Linked DNA regions of Symmachiella dynata. The protein of the gene in region 2 binds, or shares a complex with, the protein of the main gene of each other region. Links are inferred from orthologs where the notes say so. Each region holds a gene or a part of one and is shown on either strand. Other genes may lie near its edges.

Region 1 (6,329 bases), 2.1 Mb from region 2 along the record:
CCGAGGTTTTGCGAGTTCTGCACGACGTTGTAGAGGTTCAGATTAGCGTTGTCGATGACGCCGCCGCCGTTTCCAGTGGCGTTGGTTCCGACCGCATTATCTGTCCACGCAGAGAAGACATCAAAAGGCCCCAAGAAACTTACGCCAGCAGAGGGATCGACGTCGATCTCCAGCATCACCTGCACGTCAGCCAGGGTCAAACCGCTTGTACCGTCCCAATCGACATTTGCCGAGAATTCGTAATTCCACGTTGCTGCGGTTCCGGAAGAAATTCCAGGTGTGGCCTGATAAACGCCTCCGCTGTTCGGAAGCACAGGTCCAAACCGCTGCTTGCCACGCAAACCAACTTCCACTCCATTGGACTGGCTGATCGTCCAGCCGCCATTGGGATTGCCACTGCCAAAAATTACATCGGGCGTGACATTCCCAGCTTGTGCCGTCGTTGTCAGCAAGGCTGCAACGGCAATAACCGCAAATCCTGTAGTAAGTCTCTTCATCGGGGCATCTCTCCTCAACATTCCATGGTTTAAGTGGGGCAGAACGAAATCAAAATCCAGGGTGGCCCGCATGGAAATTAGCAGTATTGAAGCTGGGCCGAATTCCGGCGGTAGCTGGAGCGCAATTCAATTTGATTGCAGCAAATTGGTTAGGCCCATTCTGAAGCCTCGCAGAGGGAATTACAAGCAGAATCGCCCAATTCAGTACAATCCCTACATTCAACCGTTCTTAACATTCACCAAAGAGCGGTCGAGCGAGATTCTTCAGGCGCAGCGGGCTATTGATTCAGCCCGAATTCCTTGATTTTGCGGTAGAGCGTCCGCTCGCCAATCCCCAGAATGCGGGCCGCTTCCTCGCGTTTGCCCTCGGTCAACTGGAGAGTCTTTTCGATGTAAAACCGCTCGATGTCGGAGAGCGACTTGCCGATCAGAGCATCGTGGCCATCGAATCCCAGAATTGGCTCATCACCCGCGCGCGGCGGGGGGGCAATCTCTTCGGGCAGATCGTCGACGTCTAACAATCCGTCCATATCGACGACCACCATCCGTTCGATGACATTTCGCAATTGGCGGATATTGCCTGGCCAGTCATAGGCCATCAGTGCTTGCCGCGCCGATTTCGACACATGTTCGACCTCACGTCCATGTCGTGCCGTCATTTCTTTGATGAAATGCTCGATCAACAGCGGGATGTCTCCCCGGCGCTCCCGCAGCGGCGGGAGATTGATTTTGACCACATCCAGGCGGTAGTACAGGTCCTTGCGAAACTTTTTGTCTTCCACCATCTGCGCCAAATCGGCATTGGTGGCAGCCACCAAACGGACGTTCACCTTGATCGGCTCGTTGGCGCCGACACGATTGATCTGACCGTCCTCTAGTACGCGGAGCAACTTGATTTGCGTCGACATGGGCATTTCGCCGACTTCGTCGAGGAACAGCGTGCCACCGTTGGCGTATTCAAATTGTCCAATCCGCCGCCGCTCCGCTCCGGTGAACGAGCCTTTTTCATGGCCGAACAATTCGCTTTCCAGAATACCTTCGGACAGGGCCGAGATATTCAGCGGTACGAATGGCTTATTTTTGCGGCGACTGTTTTGGTGAATCGCCTTGGCCACCAGTTCCTTGCCGGTCCCATTTTCCCCCAAGATCAATACCGAACTATCGGTTGGGGCGAGTTGCTGCAGTTGCGTGATGATCTTCAGCATTTGCGGCGTGTTGCCGACCACCCCTTCGAAGCCGAATTTTTCGTCGAGTTGTCGTTTGAGTTGCGTATTGTAGCGGGCCAGCTTGAGGCGTGACGAAGCCTTTTCGACCGCCGCTCGCAGTTCAGAAATGTCGAGCGGTTTGGTGAGGTACGTATAGGCCCCGTGTTGCATGGCCGTGACAGCGGAGTTGATCGAACCATGTCCGGTGAGCAGGATCACCTCAGCGTCGGGGAGTTCCTCTTTGGCTTTGGCGAGAATCGCCAACCCGTCCATGTCGTCCATTTTGAGATCGGTGACGACGACATCGAATGTATCACTCTCAATCAGAGCGGCCCCCCGTACGCCCGAGGCGGCGACGGTGCAATCGTAGTCGACCCGTTCCAAGCTTTCAGCGACTGCCTGCGCGTGCGGCTCATCATCGTCGATAATCAGCACGTGGATCTGAATCGCCGAGAGGTCGATGGAATTGTCTTGGGAGTCCGCCATGGACAATCAGCTTCTTATTTTTTTTTTTGGGGGGGGGTATGGCGCTGTGCGTCTCTAGTTCGACTTCTGACAGCGGATGCGCGCCTGAAGTTTTTCATCGTGACAGCTAAGAGTAGACATTCCGATGAAAATGATCAATCCGCGGCGGGCAAAGCGATTGTAAAACGTGTTCCGCGCCCCGGTTCGCTATCGACGGCAATGCGGCCGCCATGTGCTTGAACAATCTTGCGGGCGGTGGGGAGTCCGAGTCCGCTGCCGCCGGATTTGGTGGAGTAAAACACTTGAAACATTTTTTCCACCGTGGCGGGACTCATGCCAACGCCGTTGTCAATCAAATCCAGCAGAACTTCGCCATCGCGTGTATAGGTTTGCAATTCCAGCAGTCCGCCTTCGGGCATGGCTTGTTGCGCGTTTAAGGCAAAATTCATCAGAACTTGACGAAACAGCGCGCGATCGAGACGCACGTGGGGAATATTGCTTTGAAAGTGCGGGCTGATTTCTACATTTTGCTCTGCAGCTTCGGCTTTGTAGAATTCGACGAATTCGCTGATCACTTCATTCAAATCAGCCGGGGCCAAGTCGATTTCACCCATGCGGGCAAAATTGAGGAATTCTTCTAGGATGGACTGCAGGTGCTGACACTCGCGCTGTACGGTCTCCACCTTCCGCAACATACGGTGGCCGTTGGCGACTTCGCTTTCCACGATATCTTCTTGCAACAACTCGAGGCTCAGCAAGATGGTCGAGAGCGGATTTTTGATTTCGTGCGCCAAACCACCGGCCAGCGCAGCGATCTCCTCGTATTGATCAAGCAACCGCTGCTGTTCGGCTGCGTTCATGGATTCAGCGGCCATCCGGATCACCCACTTTCCGCTGGAACGCGCAAAAGGAAACGAGGCTGCGATGCGAGTCGCAGCCTCGTGAAATTCTTAATCATCTATCACGACGCAAAGTTAGGACTCGTCCGACTCGGCCTTTTCGTCGGATTCACCCATTTCGACCATGGCGGCTTTGCGAGAGAGTTTGACGCGGTTTTGGTCGTCAACGGCGATGACCTTCACGTGCATCTTGTCCCCTTCTTTGCACACCTCGCCAACCGATTTCACATAACCATCGGAAAGCTCGCTGATGTGGCAAAGGCCATCTTTCCCGGGAGCGATTTCGACAAACGCGCCGAAGTCCTTCACGGAGCTGACGGTTCCGCTATAGATCTTGCCGACCTTGATCTCTTCGGTCAAAGCTTCGATACGCGCCAAGGCGTCTTCGACTTGGGATCCACCGGCACCGGCGATAGTCACCGTGCCGTCTTCACCCACATCCAAGGTCGTGCCGGTTTCTTCTTGAATGGCGCGAATCGTCTTGCCGCCCGGCCCGATCAACAAGCCGATCTTGGACGGGTCGATCGAAGTTTGCAGCAATTGCGGCGCGAAGCTTGAAATCGCTTCACGCGGCCGGCGAATCGCACTGAGGATCGATCGCAGCAAATCCAATCGCGCCTCTTTGGCTTGAGCCAAAGTTTCACGAATGATTTTTTCGCTGATTCCGTCGATCTTGAGGTCCAATTGGATGCCGGTGATCCCTTTTTGGGTTCCGGCAATTTTGAAGTCCATATCGCCGAAGTGGTCTTCGTTCCCAATGATGTCGGTCAGAATGACATATTCGTCGCCCTCTTTGACCAAACCAATGGAAATTCCGGCCACCGGTTGGCTGATTGGCACACCGGCATCCATCAGGCTCAATGTGGCGGCACAAACCGTCGCCATCGAGCTACTCCCGTTGGACTCAGTAATGTCGGAAATCACCCGCATGGTGTAGGGGAAATTTTCGGAACTGGGCAACACCGGCTTAACGGAACGTTCGGCCAAGGCACCATGACCGATTTCCCGGCGTCCGGGACCACGAATCGGGCGACATTCACCGACCGAATAGGACGGGAAATTGTAATCGAGCATGAACCGTTTGCCGTAGTCGTCAAACAATCCGTCGACCCGTTGTTCATCACGCGTCGTTCCCAACGTGACGGTCGAGACCGATTGGGTTTCGCCACGAGTAAACAGAGCCGAACCGTGGACACGGGGCAGGATCTGCACTTCGCAAGAGACCGCACGCAAGTCGGTCGGACCACGACCATCGAGCCGTTTGCCGCCGAGCGTCATTTCCCGAATCGCTCGGGCTTCGACGTCGTGGAATGCTTTTTTCAAATCGCCGATCGTTGCGCCGTCGGCAGTCTCTTCGACACCTTCGGGGAAGAACTCTTCCATCAGTTCGTCGCGCACAGCCTTCGTGGCGTCGGCTTGGGCGTGTTTGCCCGAGACTTCCTTAGCGGCCCGGATTTTATCCAGCGCTTTTTCGGTGACAATCGCATCGAAGGGATTGGCGGGCGGAGCCTCGTATTCGACTGGCGAATTTCCAACCTTTTCGATGAGCTCTTCTTGAATTTCGCACAGCGTTTTGATGTGCTTGTGAGCAAACATAATCGCTTCGGACATGCGCTCTTCGTCCATCTGGGCAGCAAACCCCTCGATCATCAACACCGAGTCTTTCGAACCGGAAACGATCAAGTCCAAGTCGCTAACATCCAGTTGTTCCTGCGTCGGCAAAACGGCGAATTCGCCATCGACGTGAGCAACGCGGACAGCTGCGATGGGTCCTTGGAAGGGCACCGGAGCGATGCACAACGCGGCGCTGGCCCCTAGCATGGCCAGGATGTCCGGGTCGTTTTCATGGTCGAACGCCAAGACGTTGGCCATGACTTGTACTTCTTCGTGGTACCCTTTGGGGAACAAGGGGCGAATCGGACGGTCGATCAAGCGGCTGGTGAGGATTTCCCGTGTTGTGGGCCGTCCTTCGCGTTTGAGGAACCCGCCGGGGAATTTACCGGCTGCCGCCATGCGCTCACGGTAATCGCAAGTCAACGGAAAAAAGTCGATTCCCGGTCGCGGGGGACCGGATTGAGCGGCCACAAGTACGACCGTCTCTCCATATTGCACCAACACACAACCGTCGGCTTGCTTGGCAATTTCGCCAGTTGTGATACTGAGTTTTCTGCCTGCAAATTCTCGTTCGACAACAACTTTCACTGCATTCACCTCACCCGGCCCAGCCGGTACCTAACGACACAAATTTCCGCTGATGCAACCACTTTCGACGGGTCACACCGGTAATCCAACACAAAAGCCAACACATTTTTCCTGACCAACCCAATTGATACCGCGTTGCTCGCAATACTTTGGGGTGGGTATATATCGCGCATGGCCAACTGGCGCCGAAACGCATGTGCAACCAAACGGCGGAGACGAGTGCATTTCAGTTTTGATAACTGGAACTCGTCTGTCTCGAACAGCATCGCCGCCGGAGCTTGATTCCGCGCAGCCGGAAACCGCGCGGCGTTCCGGACGGAATCTTTACTTACGAATCGACAATTTCCCGATGATGTCGACGTATTTCTGTTGATTCTTCCCTTTCAGGTAATCCAACAGTCCCCGTCGACGGCTGACCAGCATCAACAAACCGCGCCGACTAGCGTGATCCTTGGGATGCGTCTGCAAGTGTGAGGTCAACTCATTGATCCGTTCGGTCAATACGGCGATTTGTACTTCCGGCGAACCGGTATCCCCGTCTGAACGAGCGTATTCTTTAATCAATTCCGACTTACGATCCTTGGTAATCGACATCCATCATTTCCTAGTTTTCCCGCAACGGCATAGTGAGTCCGGGTGCCCAAGTCGCGGGGTCAGGCAGCCCGTTTCCAGCATTTGGAAGTGAAGTTCCGGCCCCGGTAAAAATCGGGGTCGAAGAATTGCTTTAACTCTATCAATGCTGGGGGAATATGCAACGGTAAAACCAACCCCGGCAGCTCAAGGCAGCAAGTTTCAACCGGTCCGCCGGACACCCCCAACGACGAAGAAATCGGCCATTCCCCCCACTGCCCCACCGCACAGGAAATCACGCATAAACAACTACTATCATTGGGCTTACATCGCGCCTCATACTCGTTGAAATACTCAACGACACCTGAAAATGACTCCGCGCAGCAGTTCGGGGAGGCAACCAGAACCGGAGAACCTGTGGCAAAGTCGCTAATTTGACTCTCCCGTACATCCGGGTCATCGCTGGGCAGGTTTTGGGCTAAGGGTGCGGG
Region 2 (8,197 bases):
GCCATTGTTTGGTGAAAAACTGTTTCATTTTGCCGTGTTTGTGCGGATAGTCGACCTGACCGGAGAAAGCGGTGCCGTAATAGTTGGCTCCCCCCGAAGCATCGGCAACGAAATTTTGTCCCCAACCATCGAACGTATGCCCCCAAGGATTGGCAAATCCATAAGAGACGAACACGTCGAGCTTTTCGGTCTTGGGTTCATAGCGATACACGCCCGCATTTTTGCAGCGAACCGGCCCGTAGGGGGTTTCGACCTGCGTGTGGTGGAAAGTTCCTTCCTGGAAATACAATCCCCCGCCCGGTCCCCAGGTGAAGGCGCTGATCGAGTGGTGTGAATCGGCCGTATCGAAGCCGTGCAGCACGATCGAACGCTCGTCAGCAACATCGTCGCCATCGGTGTCTTTGAGAAACATTAAGTTGGGTTGCTGCGCCACATAGACGCCGCCGTCTCCCAATTCGATGCCGGTGGGGACGTGCAGGCCATCGGCAAAGACGGTGCTCTTATCGGCGCGACCGTCGCCATCGGTGTCTTCGAGAATCAGAATCTTATCGTCCACCGGCGTGCCGGGTAGATACATCGGATAGGAATTCATCGTGCAAACCCACAACCGCCCGCGAGCGTCGAAGGTGAATTGCACGGGGTTTTGCAACTCGGGAAACTGGTCGTCGGACGCGAAGAGATTCGCTTCATACCCGTCGGGCAACGTAAAGGTCTTGAGCGTTTCTTCCGGCTTGGTGATCACGATTTCGCGTTCGAAGTTCGTGGGCACTTTTTTGATTTCGCCGGCAACGGAGTCATCGATTTTATCCGGAACCGATTTCCCTTGCGCCACATCCCACACCCGCCGATCACGGAGAGCGATCATTTTGCGGAGCTTTTTGAATTCATCCGGAAAGTTCACCACGCCGAACGGCTCTTTGCGGCCGCCGTAAATATAGAACCCATTGACCGCGCGGTGGTCGTACCAAAATTGACGGTTTTTCTCGTTGACCTCCGCCCGCACTTTGTTCAAGTCGGCTTGCCCGGCGGAAGCAGGTCGCGGCCCGAACAACGCTGTTTCCATCACCGGTGCCAATTGGCTGTAACCGTAATCGTTTAGGTGTACGCCGTTGATCGTCAGCTTCTGGTCGGCATCGTGCATCAGTTTTTGCGACGGCGTAAACAGATCGACAAAGATCACGTTGTTTCGCTGAGCAACTTCCGCCATTGCCTCGGTATAGGCTTTGATGTTTTCGTTGTTGGCTTTGCCATCGGTCACGCCCGGCCGGCCGGTGTCTTCTTGGGCGATGGGGGAGAACAGGACCAATTGCGGTGGCGCTTCGCCGTTGTACTTGGTGGTCGTGGTGGTCTTGATGAATTCTTCCAGGTCGGCAACAAACTTCGGCAACCCCTCGGGGCCAACGAAAGATTCATTGAAACCGAAGCAAGCAATCACCACATTCGGTTTGTGGTCTTCGAGGTTGTGGCCATGATCCTGAAAATCTTTAGAGCGGGGCCGCAACGTGAGTTCATCGGCCGACCAACCTAAATTGCGAACCACCAATTCGTGCTGCGGAAACCGGCTATGCAGCAGTGACTCAAAGTGCCCGAAATGCTGCATCCGCTCAGCCAGCGTATTCCCGATGAGGACAACGTGGTCCCCCTTGTTCAGTTTCAAAGGGCCGGATTCTTCAGCAAACCCGTTGCCGGCACAGAGTCCGATCAACGCTAGTAGGAACATGGTGCGCATCTTCAACATATCACAGTTCTCGTTTATGGAGCCGTAGTTAGAAAGTTTTTTGGGTACCACGATTATCGTGGGTCGAACAAAAAAGGGCAAGCGGCGGGTGTTTTAATTGGGGGTGGGATTGGAGTGAAAAAAACTCGCGCAGAGACGCGGAGGCGCAGAGAAGAAGAAGGCTGTAATCCCGATGTAAGTTGTAAAGCATAATGAATCACATAGAGACATGATGCCAAGAAACACTCTGGTGGGACTGAAATGTTCGCCTATTTCATTCTTTGCGGCTTCGCGTCTTTGCGTGAGGTTTTCTTTCAAAGAAGCGAAAACGCGCGCTACGTGTTCTCTCCAGCGGCCTCCTGGCGTTTGAGGTCGCCGAGTTTGTCCCGCAAGATTTCCAATTGCCGTTCGATGGAACGTCGTGAGAGTTCAACCGTTTTGAGGATCGTGTCGCTTTGTTTACTGATCGATTGAGCGGAGGATTCGATCTTGCCGAGGTTGCCGGTCCGCTTTTCGATCTCCAATACGGCGACGTCAATGGCTTGAAAGTCGGCGGCTTTTGCTTCGCTGTGTTGCCCGGAACGGACGCAGAGCGCGCGGGCCAGTGTTAAGCCTGTTTTCAGATACAGATCGTTGTCGGGTTGTTCCGGATCCCAGACAACCAGCACGTCGTTGCGGTAGCGGGCAAAGGGTTCCATGCCGTCGGGAGCGGACTTTTTGGAAAAGACGAACAGACCGGTCTGAGCTGCGCGATTCTTGCGAGCCGTTTCAATCTCTTCCAGCGCTTTGGCGACGTTGTATTCTTTTTTCTGTTTGGCTTCGACAACAATCTTCGCCCCGGCGGCGGCATTTTCCGGGCCGAGTTCGATCATGCAGTCCCCCACTTTGCAATTCTTGATCAGCCCCGTGGTATTGCCGGTGTGGGAAGCAATGTCACCTGTCCGTTGTGACTCTTGTTGTATAAACGTATAGACCGCATCTTCGAAGTCGAGGCCGTGCGTCGTCGACCGTGCTGCTTCATCGCGACGGGTGACCATTTCGTTGAGTGACAGCTTGACCTCTTCGCGGAATTTCTGATTCGCTTCGGAATGCGTTTCCAGCACCTTGAGGATTTCGCCTTTCAAACGAGCCAATGACGATTTTTCATCATCCAACGTCAGGTTATTATTGATCGTGTCCTTGGTGCTGTCCAAGATCGATTTTAGTTGTGACAAGGCCGAGTTTTCGTCATTGAGCGAAAACTCACTGGTGATCGTTTTCTGCGCGCGGTCCACGTTGCGGACCAACCGGCTCAGGGCTGAGTTTTCCTCATCGAGTGAGAACTCGCCGACTACGACATCGATTTTTTTCTGCAGATCGCCGCTCAGTTTGCCATGATTTTCGTTGAGCTCCTTCACCAGCCGCGCCAGAGCCCCTTCGCCATTGTCGAGCGAAAACTCATTCAGTACCCGTTCGCGCTGCGTGGTCAGCTGCTTTTCGAAGGTCTCGCGAAACGCTGCTAACAAGCCTTGCGATTCCTCGGGGCTGAGCAGACTCATCAACGGGCTACCGTGTCCGAAATGGCTGTCGAGCGTTTTGCAAAGTTCTGAATCTTCGCCGCCAATTTGCCGGCGGAGCAGTTCTTCCAATTCGCCATCCTTGCGGATCAACCGATTGACCCGTTCCTGCAGCCGTCCGTCCTCAGGATCGAAATACTCCTTGAGCATCGCGGTCATTTTGGTGTGTACGTCACGGCCATGTTCGCTGAGTTGTTTGTCCAGGCCGGAGAGCATGCGTTCGCTTTCGCGGCGGATTTGTTCGGTGTCGATTTGCCCCCGCGCCTGCCGCAACGCCAACACGCCGATCCGTAGCGCCGAAAGCGCGAACTGCTCGCGAGGATCCCCCGCGGCTAGACTCGTCAATTCGGCGATTGTATCAGGATCATGGACGACCAATTCCAGCGCCATGGATGTAGGATGCTCGGCGACCAAGCGGCGGTCCGCTGATGTCACTGTCGGCGCGTCAGTACGAGATGAATCCGGCATGCTGTTCTCCGCCCATTGACGTGTCGAGTGACCGCGCGGCCCAACGAAAACGGCCGACCGCCAATTGGCTATTCTTATCAGGTGGCGAATTGGCCACGCAAGGTGTTGTCGCGCAGCAGCGCACTTACGGCAACGATCTGTTATTCGGTTTTGTTGGTCTGTTCAGCAATGAAGTCAATCGCCGCTTGAAACGTGCGCTCTGCTTCGGGGCCACGCCAACCGTGCCCTTGGCCGATCAAAAATTCCACGCGTCCGGGGACTTCAACCGCGGTCAAAGCCTCGACCATTTGTAACGCTTGATCGTGGGGGACGAGAGTGTCCTTGGTCCCTTGATACAGCAACAGCGGAGGATCGCCGGCGTTGACATACGTGATCGGCGAGGCAAGACGATATGCTTCAGGTTGCTGTGCAGCGGTTCCATTGAGGAATTGCACGACGAGTTTATTCGAACTCTCTGGGAATTCGGATTGCAGATTCGTCGGTCCAAAGAAACTGACGCCGGCTTGGATTTTACTGGACCAACCAAACCAGCCTCCTTTGCCTTCTAGCCCGTCTTCATCATCCATCGTGGCGAGCATCATCACCAGATGCGCGCCGGCGGAAAACCCGATCGCACCGATTTTTTCGCGGTCCAGACCCAGCTGATCGGCATTGGCTCGCAAAAAACGAATCGCGCATTTGCAGTCCTCGATCTGAGCCGGAAAGCGATGTGCCGGGGCCAATCGATAACCGATCGTCGCCGAAAAATAACCTTCACGGGCCGCCTTTTGAATCTCGTCGCGATGGCCGTTCTTGTTGCCAAAGGTCCATCCGCCGCCGTGAATATAGATGATCGCTGTCAGCGGCTTGTCGAATTTCTTGGGGCGCGCCCAATCCAACTTCAATTGTTCGTCGCCCCCGACGCCGTAGATCACATCCTCGTGATATTCAATCTCCGCCGGTTCCTCGGCATGAACCGTGTGTGTCATACACGTCATCGCGAGACAAACGGCCGTTCCCAACATATAGATCAGCAAGTTTTGACGTGGCATGGTGGTTCTCCAAATCAGGCGCTGCTGTGGACTGCGAGCAGTCGGTTTGGGTTAGTGTTTTTTGGATTTGCCTTTGCCGGCGGGCTTCGTTCCGCGGGTGTTCATCTTGAGGCTGTACAGTTTTGTCGCGCAGGTCAGATACAGCGTCTTGCCATCTTCACCACCAAAGGTGACGTTGGAGCAGAATTCGGGGACCGGGATCAAACCGAGTGATTTGCCCCACTTGTCGCAGACCCAAACGCCACCGCGGCCGCTGAGGTACAAATTTCCCCGCTCGTCGATCGTCATGCCGTCAGGAGAGTCGTCGCGCTCGGTGTCGGGATCAAAAAACAAAATGCCCGGCCCGAGCGAACCATCCGCTTGAATCGGGTACGCTCGCCAATGCTTCAGGTAACTGTCGCCGACATACAACGTTTTTCCGTCGTTGGAGACCAAACAGCCGTTGGGAACCTGCATGTCGTTTAAGACCTGGGTCACTTTGCCGGTCGTCGAAAGGTGATAGACCGCGCTGGTGGCGCGGTTTTTGAAATCAGGGTCGGTGTAATAAATCCCGCCCCCTTTTTTGGGCGAAGCGGCGACGTCGTTCGGTTGATTGAGTGTTGGATCATCCACGAGGATCTTCGTGTCGCTGGGAGCTTCGCGGGCGATTTGGTAGCTCATTAGCTTGTTGCCATACGCCTGTGCACCCAGCAACCGGCCATCGCGTGCTAAGCAGGTCCCGTTGACTCCCTTGGTATCATCCAGCCAGACATGCACCTTGCCGGGACCATCCAGCCGTAGGATCTGCGTGTCCTTGTCGCGAAAAGCGGTGAAGTACAACCGCTGCGTCTGCGGGTCCCAAGTCGGGCCTTCGAAAAATCGATCATCCCCGTATTCTTCCACCAGTTCGGCACCTCTTGCAACAGTCGGCGGCAGGGGGTGATTTTCCTCAGCAGTCGCGACTCCAGAAATTCCGCCGCACAGCAAACCAACGATGGTCAAAGGGAAGAGGGAACGCATCAGCCGTATCTCCTGGAAACTGGTTCGAGTTCGTTATGGCTATCTGTGGGAATCACTTTTGCGGCAACTGCGAACTACTTCGCGTATTGGATGGTCCGCGTTTCGCGTAGCACGGTGACTTTGATTTCACCGGGATACGTGAGTGCTTGTTCAATACCTTTGGCAATGTCGCGACACATCTTGGCGGCTTCGCGGTCGTTGACCTGCTTCGCGTCGACGATACACCGGACTTCGCGACCCGCTTGGACGGCGTAGGCATGATCGACGCCGGGAAAACCGCAAGCCAAGGCTTCTAGTTCTTCCAACCGCCGTACATATTTCTCCAAGGTTTCGCGGCGTGCACCGGGACGGGCTGCGGAAATCGCATCGGCCGAAGCGACGAGCACCGTGTAGATATGATCCACGCGAATATCGTCGTGATGTCCAAATGCCGCATGCACGACCTCGGGGCCTTCGCCGTAACGTTTGAGCAACTCGGCTCCCACGGCGGGGTGTCCCCCCTCCATTTCGTGGTCGGCTGCCTTGCCGATGTCGTGGAAGAATCCGCAGCGGCGAGCCAAAGTTCCGTCCAGTCCCAAGGATTCCGCCAACAGCCCGGTCAGATAGGCGACTTCGATCGAGTGCCGACGGACGTTTTGGCTGTAGCTGACGCGGAAATTCAAACGGCCCATCAGCATGATCAGCTTTTCATGGACGTCAACAATCCCCGCTTCCTGAATCGCCTCGTTCCCCAAGGTGCGGATGTGTTCATCCATTTCCTTTTCGGTTTCGTTAACGATTTCCTCAATGCGTGAAGGATGAATCCGACCGTCTTGAATGAGCTTCGCTAGCGACAACCTGGCGATTTCCCGCCGGACGGTATCGAATGCGGAGACGATCACCACGCCGGGGGTGTCGTCGACAATGACATCCACGCCGGTGATTTTTTCAAAGGCGCGAATGTTGCGTCCTTCGCGGCCGATGATGCGGCCTTTCATGTCGTCGTTGGGAATATCGACCGTTGAGACGGTCGTCTCGGAGGCGTGACTAGCGGCGCAACGTTGGACCGCCATGCCGACCGCTTCGCGGGCCAATTTGTCGCACGTTTCCTTGAGTTCCTGATTGTGTTTCAGGATCACCGCGCCGGTTTCGTTTTTCAGTTCCACACGCAGTTGCGTCAGCAGCTTGTCTTGGGCCGCTTCGGGAGAGAGTCCGCTGATTTGGAACAGTTGGTCCCGTTCCTCGCGCAGGACTTGTTCCAACTCCGCCTCACGCGCGTCCATCTGCTTTTGGCGATCGGCGAGTTTCGTCTGGACGCCCTCGATCATCCGTTCCTTCTTGTTGATGTCCTGCTGCAGTTCGCCAAGCGTGGTTTCGCGGCGGTCGAGTCGGCGTTCTTGTTCGCGTTGTTCTTCGCGCGCCGCATTCAGTTCTTTCTCGACAGCTTCGCGGCGGCTAATCAGCTCTTCCTTGGCTTCCAGTTCCTGTGACTTCTTGACGTTCTCCGCTTCTTGTCGAGCCTGTTCGATGATCTCGTCGCGGCGTTGGTAGGCGGCTCCACGGCTGATTCGTTCAATGACCAGTCCGATTCCCAGACCAACAATCAAAGCCAGGGCGGCGGAGATGGCGGTGACCGTTTCGGATACCGCCAGCACCGCAGTAATTTCGTTCCCCATAGACCGATTCCTTCATTATTTTTGTAATCACGGAAATCCCGGCGCTCGCCAAAGCGAGTGGCAGGGGCTTCCCGTGTTGAACTGAATTGTCAACCGGATATCGATACGCACCGATGCCACGGTCATATGACAAATTACAGGGGAGCGAAGCGACGGACGCGCGACTTTCAGTGGCCAAATCTCGCCATGAAAAGATCGAGTTCCGTTTGATGAAGAAATGGTCGAACGCAGCAGCGAACCGCAGACCGGTCGTTACCTCAATCTGGGATGCAAAAACGTGTTCTTGCTTGCCGGGAGCGGCGGATGCCATCCGGAATATTCGCGCGGAATCCGCGCCAACACCGGAACATAAGCCCGCATCCTGCGGCTGGACAAGATGGAACGTAACCACGGACTTTCGATAGCGAGATTCATCCAAAAATTCCGCAGCGCCACGTCCTCGCGCAATGCGGTGTAAGCCGCCCGCGCGGGTGTCGTCCCAATCCGGCCCCAAAGCCGGATGATCGAAATCAACGCCAGTAGAATTTTATGAAGCATCGCCCTACAGTCCGCAGTAGGTTACTGGATACCACGCTTAACACATTCAGACTGAGATAAAACCGCAAAACGGCTGCCGTTGTGTTTCCCCGTTTCTCCCCGACGTCGCCACCCTAAAGTGTCGAATTGTGAAAGATTCATCGAAGACAACGAAGTTGTCCATCCCCCAGAGACGCTGGGCATCAATTTTTTACGCCCGACCTCTGGACGATGAATAATCGTAAGTCCATACTA
Region 3 (6,194 bases), 560 kb from region 2 along the record:
CAATAAGTTCAATGAACTTGGGCAATTTTCCCAGATTCATCCCTCGTCAAAGCCAAAAAAACGGGATTCGCGGGCTGTCATACACGTTTTTCAGACTGCAATCGCTGCGTCAGCACATCACAGCCAGGTATAAGGCAATTGCGAGCATTGCCCAATGCAGTCGCAATTGCCGCACAAGCACCCGACGACTTCGCTAAACGCTAACGAAACAACGGAAAAAAGATGGCTTCTCACGATATCGACGACAACTTGGCGAACCTATGATTTTCCTGCCGCCTATAAACAACTCAACGTAGACAGAGTGTTCGCTTTGCTCGTCCTATCCCGGTTCATAGGTCATAACGTAGAAACCCCGAACAATTCACACCGTTTTTTAAGATTTAGCAAATAATCGATTGCCAACGGCGCGGTACACCTTGAACGAGATGAAACAGTCGTCAAAACCGTAATAACCGAACCGGTCCCGTGCAATGAACTCCAGGCTGTAAACGGCGAGACACTTGATGCCAGATTCCCTGCCGGTATCATGACCAAATTGCCCGGCCTAACCGGGCCATACGCGAAGAATTCGACACGGACATTGAGGAAACCAGCATGACGGGCTACACAGTACACACCGGATCGACGGACGCATTTGCCAACAATTACGACCAGATTTTTGGCGCAAAGAAGAAGGCCAAGAAAAAGACCACCCCCAAAAAGAAGTCCCCCAAAGTCGCCGCCAAGAAGAAGAAAAAACGCTCAAAACCGAAAAAGTAAAACGCGTTTCTCAATGGGGGGGGCAATCCACAGCCCCCGCCAGACTGACGGTCTGCTTACGTCTCCAATCCGCTTGGCAACGTCACCCAACTCCGGCTGTCGTACGATTCCAACACCGCATCTGCGATCCGCTGCGCACTGGCACCATCGTCGAATCCCGGGACGGCATCGCGCTGTTCGATGATCGCCGAGACAAGTTCGTAGACCAGATCGTATCGAAAGACGGTGGCGGGGACACCCTCGCTAGGATCACGCGGGCTGCCGGTCGGCTTGAGAAACTCCGCAGGGACGTCGACCTTTTCGAGCGACTCGCCCCCCTTGCCTAGCAAAATTGTATTCGGCTCGGTGAGTTGATACACGGCTGAGCCTTCACTGCCATTCACCTCGGCCCATTCCCGCCCGAAGCCACCGAAGTGATAGCCCTTCATCACCGTGCTGCCTTCGAACACACCGACTGCGCCTCCAGAGAATTGACCGATCAATGCCGACCAATCGTCGACATCCGAGGGCGGACAGGCCTGTCCATCAGCCGTCTTTTCCCGCGTCGCATATTGCGCAATCGCACCGCAGACCGCTGTCATCGGCCCCATCAAATCTTGTGCGAAATCAATGCGGTGGATCGTCATGTCAAACAGATCCCCTGCTCCGGCCAATTTTTTTGACTGTCGCCAGCCCCAACTCGTTTCCGGCAAATCCAAAAAACGTTGGCTGCGAAAATGCCGCGGCACGCCCAGCGCGCCCGTCGCAACCAGATGCTTCAAATACCGCATCGATGGCGCAAAGCGATACGTAAAAGCGGTCATGTGCCGCACCCCTTGGTCGCGAGCGGCCTGATACATTTCCAACGATTCGGCGAAATTCAGCCCCAACGGTTTTTCGCACATCACATGTTTGCCCCCGGCAATACAAGCCAGTGCGATCTCCTTGTGCGTAAAATTGGGGGTGGCAATGATCACCGCATCGACATCGGGATCAGCCGCCAACTCTTTGTAATCGGTCGTACACCGCGTTGGTCCCCAATCGGTTTGACGCTGCTGCATCAAGTCGGCATTGGGGTCGCAAATCGCCACCAGTTCAGCGCGGGGATCGATCTTGATGCCGGGAACATGGTGGTAGTCGGAAACAGCGCCGGCACCGATGATGCCGAAACGAATGGGAGCGGGCATGGGAGGAAATAGGCCTTCAGCTGTAGTCTTTAGGAATGCTCAAAGCGGGCGTTTGGCTTTAGACTTTAAGGACGTTCGTCCGCTTTCGCAAGGATTGGCCGGGTAGCGGCTCGTTACGAATTCTCTTCGATGGTCTTGCCACTCACGATTTGATCCACAAAGGTAAGCGCCGCTTCACGGGTAGTCATTTCGCCGTCCAATTGGCGATCACGGATTGAATCGAGAATCTCTTTGAATCCCGGCCCCGGCGACAATCCGGCCGCAATCAAATCGCCGCCGTTAATCAATTCGTGAGGATTGAGTTCCTCAGCGGGCGTTTCAGAATAAAACCGTTCTGTGAATTCGACAGCAGTCAAATCCGCCTCGGTCGCGACGGCGGCAATCCGGTTCAGCATGAGCATTTCTTTCGCGCCCGGTTGAACCAACAACCGTTTAAGCACGTGCAGTGGAAGTTGCGGCGCATCGCGAAGTGCGTGCCTATGCTCGACCAACCAACAGGTCCGTTCGGTTTGCTGGTTCGATAGTTTCAAACGGCGGCAAATCTGCTCGACCACCTTCGCGCGCGCTGCGTCACGGGCCGCGGAATCATCGTCTTCCTTACACTGCTGGATGGGGACCTCCCGCAGCAAGACAGCAAAGGCCAACTCAAACGACATCACTTCAAACTCATCCAGCATCCGCAGTGTCTTACCCCAATGCTCGACGGAATCGACTTCGTTCAGATTCGGGATGATCTCCGGCAAAATCATCCGCAGTAGCCCCAATTCGCGCAGCGACTCCAACGCCCGTACCCGCCGAGGGCAAACCAGCATGCGCGCTAATTCGTGCGCGATGCGTTCGACGCTGACGACTGCGATTTCCGTAGCCATTTCCGCAATCGCCGCCGCAGTCGACGGATCGATTGTGAATTCCAATGTGGCTGCAATCCGCACCGCGCGGAGCATCCGTAATTTGTCTTCGGTGATGCGATGATGCGCGTCGCCAATCGCTCGCACGATGCCCAACTTCAGATCCTCCTGCCCACCAACAAAATCCAGGACCTCGTCGTTGATCGGATCGTAGAACATGCCATTGATGGTGAAATCGCGTCGGCGGGCGTCCTCTTCGGGCGTGCAGTATTGAACGGAATCGGGACGACGGCCATCGAGATACGGGCCTTCTTTGCGAAACGTGGCGACCTCGACGTTGTCTTCGCTACGCGGCGCCGTCACCAGCATCACACCGAAACTAGCGCCCACGGGGACCGTGCGATGCCTTCCAAAAACTTTGCGGACCTCCTCCGGACGCGCGTCAGTAGCAACGTCATAATCCGTGGGCGCGCGCTTTAATAACGCATCCCGCACACAACCACCCGCCCACAAAGCTTGGTAACCCGCTTCATGCAATTCCCGCGCAACGTAGAGGGCAAACTCGCGGCGGGTATTGCTGTTGTTCATAGTCTCAACTCTCTGGGTGGCTGATTCGCATTTTAGACCGAAGCCGCGGCCGGGCAAAGCCACAGTCGGTGAGACACGCGCCGCAGCCACTCGGTTCAAGGTTGCCATCGCCAAGAACCTGTTTCAAAACCCGGTTGCGTTTGTTCCGGGAACTTACATCCTATGTATCAGCGAGAGGCGTTAAAGGGGTTTGAAACGACTTCAAGACAAAAAAACGGCGAGCGGAAACGTGATTGTTCCCACTCGCCGAATGCAATTTCCTAATCTGCCGGTCGCCCGAGTTGGGTGACCGATTCGATGCTACGCAACCACTACGGAGTGTGGTTAGGGTCGGCGTCGTATTTGAAGAATTCTCCCGCTTCGCGCATGAACTCCAGGTCCAAGGTGCGAAGCGTACCCACCGCTTCAGACAACGGGGCATCGACAATGCCCATGCCCCGCAAGGCGACCATGCGGCCGTATTGACGGTTGAGCACCAACCGAGCGGCGTTGATTCCCAAGCGGGTTCCCAACACGCGGTCGTAGGCGCTGGGGGGACCACCGCGTTGCAAGTGCCCTAACGTGACGGCCCGCGTTTCGATTCCGGTCCGTTCTTCAATAACTTCAGCCAAGTTATCACCAATCCCGCCAAGTTTTACATGACCAAAGTCATCCACCTCGGCGTCCTGTGTGACCATTCCGCTTTGCGGCAGCTTGGCTCCTTCGCTGGCGATGATCAGGCCGTACGACTTGCCCTCTGCTCGCCGCGCCTTGAGAATATTGCACATCTCGTCGATGTCGACTTCGACTTCCGGCACGAGAATAAAGTCGGCAGCGGTCGCAATTCCGGCGAAGCAGGCGATCCATCCGGCGTGGCGTCCCATGGTTTCGATGACCATCACGCGACGATGCGATTCGGCAGTCGTCCGCAAACGATCCACCGATTCCATCACAATATTGATCGACGTATCAAAGCCAAACGTAAAGTCGGTGCAGCTCAAGTCGTTGTCGATTGTCTTGGGAACACCGACCACGGGAAACTTGCGTTCCGAATACAGCCGGCTGGCCACACCCAACGTGTCGTCTCCCCCAATGGCGATGAGTGCATCGACATCGAGTTCATCAAACGTCTTGATCAAACGATCCGCCAGTTCGGGGTCATCCGGATCTTTATAAGGATTCGTCCGTGAAGATCCTAAAATCGTACCGCCACGAGCGATGATTTCGTCGGTGTCTTGAACGCGGAGATCAGTAAAATTCCCCTCAATCGCGCCGCGCCAGCCTTCAAGCATGCCGATCGATTTTCCGCCGGCATTGTGAATCGTGCGAACCACTGCGCGAATCACTGGGTTCAGACCGGGACAATCGCCGCCACCGGTCAATAATGCAACTTTCATTTTCTCACGTCTCTCTTGTTTGACAAAAACTAACGGTCCGTCGCTTTGGACTGATCCATTCCGCCACTCTATGTGGCCTATTGACTTGTGCAGTGGTGCTGATCATGACAGGCCCCGCACGTTACCATGTTCGTTCAATAAATGTGGTGTCGACTTTACTCTCGGCGAAGGCGTTGTGATCAAAAATCTTACGTGCCAGGGGAATTGTGGTGGCGATTCCTTCCACTTCAAATTCCGCCAACGCCCGCTTCATCGTGGCAATCGCCTCGTCGCGTGTGGGACGGTGCACGATCAGTTTTCCGATCAAGGAATCATAATACGGTCCAACTGTGTAGCCTTCATGAACATGCGAGTCCCAACGCACGCCAATCCCGCCGGGAACGCGCAATTTTGTAATTTTCCCTGGCGAGCCGCGAAAACCGTGGTCGGGATCCTCCGCATTCACGCGGACCTCAATCGCGGCTCCTTCGCACGGAATCCCTTTTTGCTTCCAGGGCAACGCTTCTCCCGAAGCAATGCGAATCTGCTGTTGGATCAAGTCGATGCCGGTCACCATCTCGGTCACCGGATGCTCCACCTGAATCCGCGCGTTCACTTCGATGAAGTAAAACTGATTGTCCTTGTCGACAATAAATTCAACGGTGCCCGCATTCTGGTACCCCGCCGCTTTGACCAACCGCACAGCCGCCTTACAGATGTCTTGTCGCACTGCGGTGGGCAAACTCGAAGCGGGGCTTTCTTCGACGACTTTTTGGTGCCGTCGCTGCAAACTGCAATCCCGTTCCCATAGGTGCACCACATTGCCGTGAGTGTCAGCCAAGATCTGGACTTCGACGTGTCGCGGATGCTCAATGTATTTTTCGAGGTACACGCCGCCATCACTAAAGGCGCTCTCGGCCTCTGCTGAAGCTGCCTTCAGGCCCGACTTCAGCGTGATGTCGTTCATCGCCACCCGCATCCCTTTGCCGCCCCCACCGGCGGTGGCTTTGATCAGCACCGGATAACCAATGCGATTCGCGACCTCTAAGGCCTCCGATTCACTCGTCACCAGCCCGTCGCTGCCGGGGACCACGCTGACCTTGGCTTGCTCCGCAATTCCGCGGGCCGTTACTTTATCCCCCAACTGCGCCATGGCTTCATGCGGGGGACCGATAAATTCGATATTGCAACTGCGGCACACCTCGGCGAAATGTGCGTTCTCTGCCAAAAATCCATAACCAGGATGGATCGCTTGGACATTGCCCAGTTCCGCGACGCTGATGATACGGTTGATCATCAGGTAGCTGTCGGTCGCGGCGGCTGGGCCGATGCAATACGCCTCATCGGCCAATTTCAGATAATGCGCACCGCGGTCCGCCTCGCTGAAGACAGCGACGGACTCAATCTCCAAATCGCGACACGCGCGGAGGACCCGCAAGGCGATTTCACCCCGATTGGCGACTAGAATTCGTTGAAAC

Evidence for each region. The genes of interacting proteins can lie anywhere in the genome.
Region 1: rny (region 2) and Mal52_RS27385 share a complex: the UniProt entries of both Bacillus subtilis proteins name them as parts of the possible RNA degradosome complex. The link is inferred for Symmachiella dynata from one-to-one orthologs.
Region 3: rny (region 2) and Mal52_RS16910 share a complex: the UniProt entries of both Bacillus subtilis proteins name them as parts of the possible RNA degradosome complex. The link is inferred for Symmachiella dynata from one-to-one orthologs.

The regions. Positions count from the first base shown.
Region 1 is NZ_CP036276.1:7,177,487-7,183,815, forward strand. What follows is about bases 2,706-5,673. They hold Mal52_RS27385 (polyribonucleotide nucleotidyltransferase), read right to left. Parts: upstream 5,269-5,673; coding sequence 3,142-5,268; downstream 2,706-3,141. Other genes in these bases: Mal52_RS27380 (sensor histidine kinase), read right to left, coding at 2,706-3,042; rpsO (30S ribosomal protein S15), read right to left, coding at 5,593-5,673. Also shown: Mal52_RS27370 (PEP-CTERM sorting domain-containing protein), read right to left, coding at 1-569; Mal52_RS27375 (sigma-54-dependent transcriptional regulator), read right to left, coding at 776-2,188; more of Mal52_RS27380, read right to left, coding at 2,323-2,705; more of rpsO, read right to left, coding at 5,674-5,862. UniProt on the Bacillus subtilis protein: Involved in mRNA degradation. Catalyzes the phosphorolysis of single-stranded polyribonucleotides processively in the 3'- to 5'-direction. Necessary for competence development in Bacillus subtilis.
Region 2 is NZ_CP036276.1:5,035,965-5,044,161, reverse strand. The notes cover bases 5,137-8,111. They hold rny (ribonuclease Y), read right to left. Parts: upstream 7,427-8,111; coding sequence 5,846-7,426; downstream 5,137-5,845. Other genes in these bases: Mal52_RS19100 (hypothetical protein), read right to left, coding at 7,679-7,963; Mal52_RS19110 (SMP-30/gluconolactonase/LRE family protein), read right to left, coding at 5,137-5,771. Outside these bases: Mal52_RS19125 (PVC-type heme-binding CxxCH protein), read right to left, coding at 1-1,738; Mal52_RS19120 (hypothetical protein), read right to left, coding at 2,053-3,741; Mal52_RS19115 (alpha/beta hydrolase), read right to left, coding at 3,882-4,772; more of Mal52_RS19110, read right to left, coding at 4,824-5,136. UniProt on the Bacillus subtilis protein: Endoribonuclease that initiates mRNA decay. Initiates the decay of all SAM-dependent riboswitches, such as yitJ riboswitch. Involved in processing of the gapA operon mRNA, it cleaves between cggR and gapA.
Region 3 is NZ_CP036276.1:4,474,561-4,480,754, forward strand. Bases 2,706-5,538 are described here. They hold Mal52_RS16910 (6-phosphofructokinase), read right to left. Parts: upstream 4,738-5,538; coding sequence 3,673-4,737; downstream 2,706-3,672. Other genes in these bases: Mal52_RS16905 (CCA tRNA nucleotidyltransferase), read right to left, coding at 2,706-3,361; accC (acetyl-CoA carboxylase biotin carboxylase subunit), read right to left, coding at 4,859-5,538. Outside these bases: Mal52_RS29875 (hypothetical protein), read left to right, coding at 595-759; Mal52_RS16900 (Gfo/Idh/MocA family protein), read right to left, coding at 816-1,925; more of Mal52_RS16905, read right to left, coding at 2,039-2,705; more of accC, read right to left, coding at 5,539-6,194. UniProt on the Bacillus subtilis protein: Catalyzes the phosphorylation of D-fructose 6-phosphate to fructose 1,6-bisphosphate by ATP, the first committing step of glycolysis.